3 regions of the Pseudoalteromonas sp. 2CM32C genome follow, and region 1 is predicted to be linked to each of the others. Evidence: predicted binding sites of a transcription regulator. Region 1 holds the regulator's gene; each other region holds the start of a gene.
What was found. The regulator sigma-54, encoded in region 1, starts transcription at its own class of promoters, with help from an activator protein. The targets are predictions, from matches to a motif close to GTTGGCACGNNNNTNGNNT.
Positions count from the first base shown of each region.

Region 2: a site for sigma-54 is predicted at 1,369-1,387, ahead of MTF67_RS18060 (DUF1328 family protein). Genes of this name have one in related genera too.
Region 3: a site for sigma-54 is predicted at 1,351-1,369, ahead of MTF67_RS04375 (hemerythrin domain-containing protein). Genes of this name have one in related genera too.

Region 1 is NZ_JALNTI010000001.1:581,869-584,125, forward strand. It holds gene lptB (LPS export ABC transporter ATP-binding protein) at 1-122, shown strand, start outside; gene MTF67_RS02725 (RNA polymerase factor sigma-54) at 192-1,691, shown strand; gene hpf (ribosome hibernation promoting factor) at 1,718-2,005, shown strand; gene ptsN (PTS IIA-like nitrogen regulatory protein PtsN) at 2,010-2,257, shown strand, end outside.
Region 2 is NZ_JALNTI010000016.1:22,527-24,783, reverse strand. It holds gene csrA (carbon storage regulator CsrA) at 72-263, shown strand; gene MTF67_RS18070 (YcxB family protein) at 315-782, opposite strand; gene MTF67_RS18065 (hypothetical protein) at 913-1,104, opposite strand; gene MTF67_RS18060 (DUF1328 family protein) at 1,156-1,329, opposite strand; gene MTF67_RS18055 (OadG family transporter subunit) at 1,842-2,087, shown strand; gene oadA (sodium-extruding oxaloacetate decarboxylase subunit alpha) at 2,099-2,257, shown strand, end outside.
Region 3 is NZ_JALNTI010000002.1:103,660-105,916, reverse strand. It holds gene MTF67_RS04380 (tetratricopeptide repeat-containing diguanylate cyclase) at 1-1,159, shown strand, start outside; gene MTF67_RS04375 (hemerythrin domain-containing protein) at 1,407-1,832, shown strand; gene MTF67_RS04370 (hypothetical protein) at 1,918-2,257, opposite strand, start outside.

The sequences.
Region 1 (2,257 bases):
ATGTTTGCGAAAAAGCCTACATTGTTTCTCATGGGGAACTGATTGCTTCTGGTACCCCTGAACACGTATTAAATGATAAAACTGTACGCGATGTATATTTAGGCGAGCAATTTAGGCTGTAACATTTACGCCTTATTTATAAGCATCTGCTAGTATTAATTATAACAACTTAAAAGGATTGTTAGAGATACATGAGGCAATCACTACAGCTGCGCATGGGCCAGCAACTTACAATGACACCTCAGTTGCAACAAGCTATTCGCTTGCTGCAATTAAGTACATTGGATCTTCAGCAAGAAATACAAGAAGCGCTCGACAGCAACCCATTACTTGAGGTTGAGGAGCAAGACTATGCCGATGATCTTGCGGGCAAAAATGAGCAAAAAGCAGATAACGATGAAGTTACAGTAACCGTATCTGCAGATGAAGCCCCTAGCGAGTATGAACAAGACAGTGGTGAAGCGCTTGCTAAAGATACCGTAAGTGACGACATGGCAATGGACGTTAGCTGGGATGAGTACATGAGTGCAGCCCCTGCATCATCTTCAGGCCCAATGCCTGAAGATGAGTCTATATATCAGGGCGCATCAACTGAAACGCTTCACGAGTACTTAATGTGGCAATTACAATTAACGCCATTTAGCCCTACAGATGAAGCCATTGCTATTGCTATTGTAGAAGCGGTGGATGATTCAGGCATACTGACACTCAGTTGCGAAGAGATTTTAGAGAGCTTTAATCAAGATAACGACGATGACGTTGAGGTTGAACTTGACGAAATAGAAGCGGTATTAAAGCGCATTCAGCTATTTGACCCAGTGGGTATTGCGGCACGTAGCTTACAAGAGTGCTTGTGTATTCAGTTAAATCAATTTGATAAAGGCACGCCTTATATTGATGAAACAAAAATGATTTTAACCGAGCACATTGATTTGTTAGCTGCTCGTGACTACCGTACATTAATGAAAAAAACGAAGCTCAAAGAAGATGAGCTTAAAGAAGTAATGACACTTATTCATACGCTCAATCCTAAGCCTGCAGACACAATAGTACGAGAAGAGTCTGAGTATGTAATACCTGATGTGTCAGTTAAAAAAATTAAAGGTCGCTGGGTTGTAGAGTTAAACCCAGACAGCATGCCAAAAATTCGTGTAAACAGCCAATATGCAGCAATGTCACGTACAGTTAAATCAAGTGGCGACAGTCAATTTATTCGCTCACATTTACAAGAAGCTAAATGGTTTATAAAAAGCTTAGAAAGTAGAAATGATACACTTTTAAAAGTAACTAACTGTATTGTTAAACAACAACAGGGCTTTTTTGAACACGGGCCAGAAGCCATGAAACCGATGGTTTTAAATGATGTTGCCGAAATGGTAGAAATGCACGAATCAACAATTTCGCGCGTAACCACGCAAAAGTATATGCACACACCGCGTGGAATATTTGAGCTTAAATACTTTTTCTCAAGCCACGTAAGTACCGAAAATGGTGGAGAATGTTCATCTACTGCAATACGTGCACTTATTAAAAAATTAATCGCAGCAGAAAACTCAGCAAAACCATTGAGTGATAGCAAAATTGCGGATATATTGGCTGAGCAAGGAATTAAAGTAGCGAGACGTACAATCGCAAAATATCGCGAATCTCTGGCTATTCCACCGTCAAATCAGCGAAAGAGCCTGATTTAAGACGCTAAACAAAGAGGGTAATGCTTATGCAACTAAATTTAACTGGTCGTCATGTAGAACTAACTGATTCATTAAGAGACTATATAAATACCAAATTTGCGAAGCTAGAAAGGCACTCTGATCATATTAATAATGTTCATGTCATTCTTGATATAGAAAAACTAAATCAAAAAGCAGAAGCAACTATTCATGTAAGTGGTGCTGAATTATTCGCATCCACTGAACATCAAGATATGTATGCAGCTATTGATTCATTGATTGACAAGCTTGACCGTCAAGTAATTAAACACAAAGAGAAGCTTGCTCGACACTAATATGATGAAATTAAGTTCACTTATATGCCAGGACTGCAGTAAAGCTGCGGTCCTTTTTAATAGTAAAAAAAGAATTTTAGAGTTTATTAGCGAGCTGGCTCACGATAAATTACCGTATTTATCTCAACAGGATATTTTGGGCGCTTTATTAACCCGCGAAAAACTAGGCAGCACAGGGATAGGAAGAGGTATTGCTATTCCACATGGCCGAATGAGCGGCGCACAAGAACCTTTAGCATTGGTGTTAGTAAG
Region 2 (2,257 bases), on a different contig from region 1:
TTTTAGTCTATTTTTCATTAATATGGATAAGCGGAATCTTATAATTTTTATTGGAACATGGGAGCAAGAGAATGCTAATACTAACTCGTAGAGTAGGTGAAACCCTTATGATCGGTGACGAAGTAACAGTGACCGTTTTAGGAGTTAAAGGAAATCAAGTTCGAATTGGTGTAAATGCACCAAAAGACGTTTCAGTGCATCGTGAAGAGATTTACATGCGTATACAAGCTGAAAAGTCTAACCCTAATCCGGGCAATGCTTAATCAACACGTATACTTAACTAAATAATTTATTTAGCTAAGCCAAAAAGCCACTCATTGAGTGGCTTTTTTGTTTATAAAGTCGAGCATTTCATCTGTGAGTATTTGCTTAGAGATATATTGCATGTTGTTTTTATTTTTTATCAATAAGCCCTGTGGTGTTTCGATTACGTCAGTGATGTCTTGCCAAGCGAGCTGGTAGCTTTTGTAATGGTTTGCCGATTTAATGCCTTCATCATCAAAAGTGAGTGTAACCTCTGAACCTGATGCTCTGCTAAACATTTGTCTGGTTACCCACCATGGCCTGCGATAATAAAAAGCAACGCATTCGAGTACAGCAACCATGATCAAAAATGTTCCTAAATAATGATCAGCTAAACCGTAAATGCTAAATAAACCAAGCGAAACTAACAGTACCAGTAAAAAATACTTAGGCTGCGCGCGTTTACTGTAAGGAAGTGACTCGTCAAAGCATTCATAAAAGTAGGGTTTATTAAGTGTGTAGGTTGTTGAAAATGACATAGTGCCTTGCTTTAAAAATCGTTTTATATATTTTAGCAAGTTCGCTTATAAATGAGCAGCTTTATAATGCGTGCATTTATTTTGGGCACAAAAAAACGGCCAAGTGGCCGTTTTTTTAATATATTAACTATTAACAGTTAGTTTCTTCAGCGTTTACGCCTTCTTTTACTTCTTCACACGTATCTTCAACAGAGTTTTGTACATCTGTTACTACTTCATCAATACGTTCACCGGCTTCTTCTGCGTTGTTATCTTGGCAACCCATGATGAAAAAACTTGCGAAAAGACCAATTAGTGCTGCTTTTAAAGTTGTAGAGTTCATAATGTAATTCCTTGTAAATAAATAAAATTGTAGTGTTAGTTGAGTATATGCCTACCTGGGCGATTTACCACGCAGCGCACCTGAAACTAACGAAATAACTAAAAGTACTATAAAAATAAAGAATATAATTTTTGCTATACCAGCTGCGGCACCCGCGATGCCACCAAAACCTAACACTGCAGCGATTAAAGCAATAACTAAAAATGTGATTGTCCAGCGTAACATTGTTTTCTCCTTGGTTATCAAATTTGTACACAATAGTTAATGCTAGTTGCGTGCCATGATATATTTTTGTTTAATATCAGTTGTTTATGTTTTTTCTTTGTGTTTTTGAGTTTGCTTGATTGGTAACTTTTACGTTGGGTTGTGTAACTTATTCACACACAAAAATATATCGCCACCGAAAAGCTATGTTTGGTAAGACCAATTAACAAATTTTATTTTTTCTACATTTTATGAGTCACAGTAGGCTTAGTAGAGTACGCAAAAATAGGCTTTGTTTAAACTTTACCTATAGCTTGTAGATATAGTGAGTATTTTTTCTGTGTATTATGGGGTGTTGATGAGTAAGGGTTTTTACTGTGGTTAATAAATTTGGTTATATGTTATTTTTATTTTAATTGGTTTTACCAATTTACAATGGCTAGACAAAGGTATTTGTTTTGTTATTATCTAGTGAATAAATATTTAACTAAATCGATTTTTTATTTTTCGATATGGGTTTCAAGGGGAGAAGAATGGATATAGGTGCTGTACTTGCAACTGCTGGTAGCTTAATGCTAACAGGAATGGTTGGGGTGTTTGTCTTTCTTTCAATATTAATTGGCGCAGTTACAATTATGTCTAACTTGGTGGCGCGTTTTAGCCCTGCTGACGTTGCGGCTCCAGTTAAATCACCATCATTTAAATCTCAAGGTGTGCCAAATGAGCACATCGCTGCTATTAGTGCTGCCATTGCTCAGTACAAATCAAATAACAAATAAGGGGCTCACACATGGCTAAATTAAAATTAACAGAATTGGTTCTACGTGACGCTCATCAGTCATTACTTGCCACTCGTATGCGTTTAGACGACATGCTACCGATTGCCAGCAAACTAGATGATGCAGGTTATTGGTCAATTGAGTCGTGGGGCGGGGCAACATTTGATTCG
Region 3 (2,257 bases), on a different contig from region 1:
ATTACTTGAAATAAATAAACCAAACGAATCCCTCATTTATCTAGACAAAGCACTCTCTTACTTTGAATCTGTTAACATGCAAAAAGGACTATCTTTTGCTCAGTATTCAATTGCTAATATTTTATACAAACAAGAAAACTACGAAGATGCGCTCGCCTTAGCCACAAAAAATATTGAGGTTGCCCACCTAGCCGGAATAGGTGATATGAAACTCGCATCGATGATATTGATGCTAGATATTTATAAAAAACAAGGTTTACTTGAAAAAGCCGATAAAATGAACGATGAAGTATTTTCGATGATCGATGATTTTAGCCGCAGCATTTATAAAGCCGATTACCTTCAAAAGCGATACCAGTTAAAACGAAGCCTCAACAAAACAGACGATGCATTTGACGCAATGGAGCAAATGCTTACATTTATGAAAAAGCATTACGAAGCCACCAGCGAAACAAACATTAAAACACTGCAAATAAAATTTGAAGTAAAAGAAAAAGAAGAAAAAATACTCCAACTAGAATACGACAAAAACATTAACGAATTACTCGCCAAAGAAGAGTATCAACAAAAAATAATTTGGCGGTTAAGCGCAACAATTGCGTTTATTTTAGTTATTATGTCGTTATTACTTATTTATAAACAAGTACTACAACGTAAAAAATATTATAACATTGCGCTGACTGACTACTTAACTAGCAGTTTAAATCGACGCGGTATTATGCAAAAAGCGGCTCAAAAACTTAAGCAAAGCAATGCTACAATTGCCATTGTCGATCTAGATTTGTTTAAGCACATTAACGACACTTACGGCCACGATGTGGGTGACTCCGTTCTTAAAGCTTTTGCTCGTGCAGCACAAAATACACTTGCTGGTGACGACCAATTTGGCCGCTATGGTGGTGAGGAATGGTTATTTGTTTTAAACACCGTTGATAAACAAAGCGTTAAAACAACGTTCGATTCTATTGCCAATACACTGATAGATATTTGTAGCGAAATAGAAGGCTTAAATAATACTGAAACCATTACGTTTAGCGCAGGTGCAGCAATTAGCTCCTCCTCTAACCGCTCACTTGAAAAACTGATCATACATGCTGATGAGCTTCTTTATAAAGCCAAACAAAGTGGCCGCAATCAGGTTAATGTTGAGCAGCCCTAGGGGTATTAAAGCTTAACAAACACACACCCCCAAATATGTTTTTAACAAGCTAATTGTAAATAGCTGCACATGAAGTATTAGCTCGTATTAAAAGTAAGAAATTATTTCACCCTCTCGTCTGTAAAAAATACACAAACAATCCAAAAACATAGCCTAAAACCTATAAAATCATTACTTTCAATAACTTAAAATCTGGCACTGCGTTTGCTTATTAGTTATTAAGCAACGTAATTGATTAGGATGATTTATGAATATTTTTGAAGCACTACGTAATGATCATGACAAACAACGCAAACTAGTTGACGCGCTTATTCAAACCAAGGGCGACACAAAAAAACGTCATAGCTTAATGGATGAGCTAAAAACAGAGCTAGAAGAACATGCAAAATTTGAAGAGCGCTACTTTTATAATCCATTAATTTGTGAAGATCTAACGCAAGAAAAAGCACGCCACAGTGTTGCAGAGCATCATGAAATTGATGAACTAATTGAACAACTTGAAGATACCGAAATGAGCTCATCAGCATGGTTAGTAGAAGCTAAAAAACTACACCATTTAGTGCACCATCACTTAGATGAAGAAGAACATGAAGTATTTCAACTAGCAGGTAAAGCGCTGTCTGAAGGGCAAAAAGAGCGCTTAGGCGACAAATACAACGACGCAATGCATTAATCGTAAAAGTAAGAATTCATACACCTCCCTGTGTACTTTTGGTTATAAGCTAATTGGCTTATAACCATTTTTTTGTCTGGCTGTTTTATTTAACAGTATATTTTACGTCTTGATCCCGTAATAAATAAAGTGCAAAACACGCTGCCCACATTGGCCACGCAGTAAAAAATAATAAGTTATTAAAGCCATCAATGTACTGATTGTAAGATGAAAGCGTTGATAAGCCGTGCATTATGAAAATAATACCGTAAGTTATACGTTTTTTAATACCTGCTAAAAACGCTAAAACAAGTACTAGCTGCACCGCACCAATAATGTAAGCCACCATATCTGTAGAGCCACTGATCCCATAAAAATGCTCAAAAATACGTGCGCTATGTCCAGGGTTAACAAACTTATCGAACGTCCACATAACCATTACAATA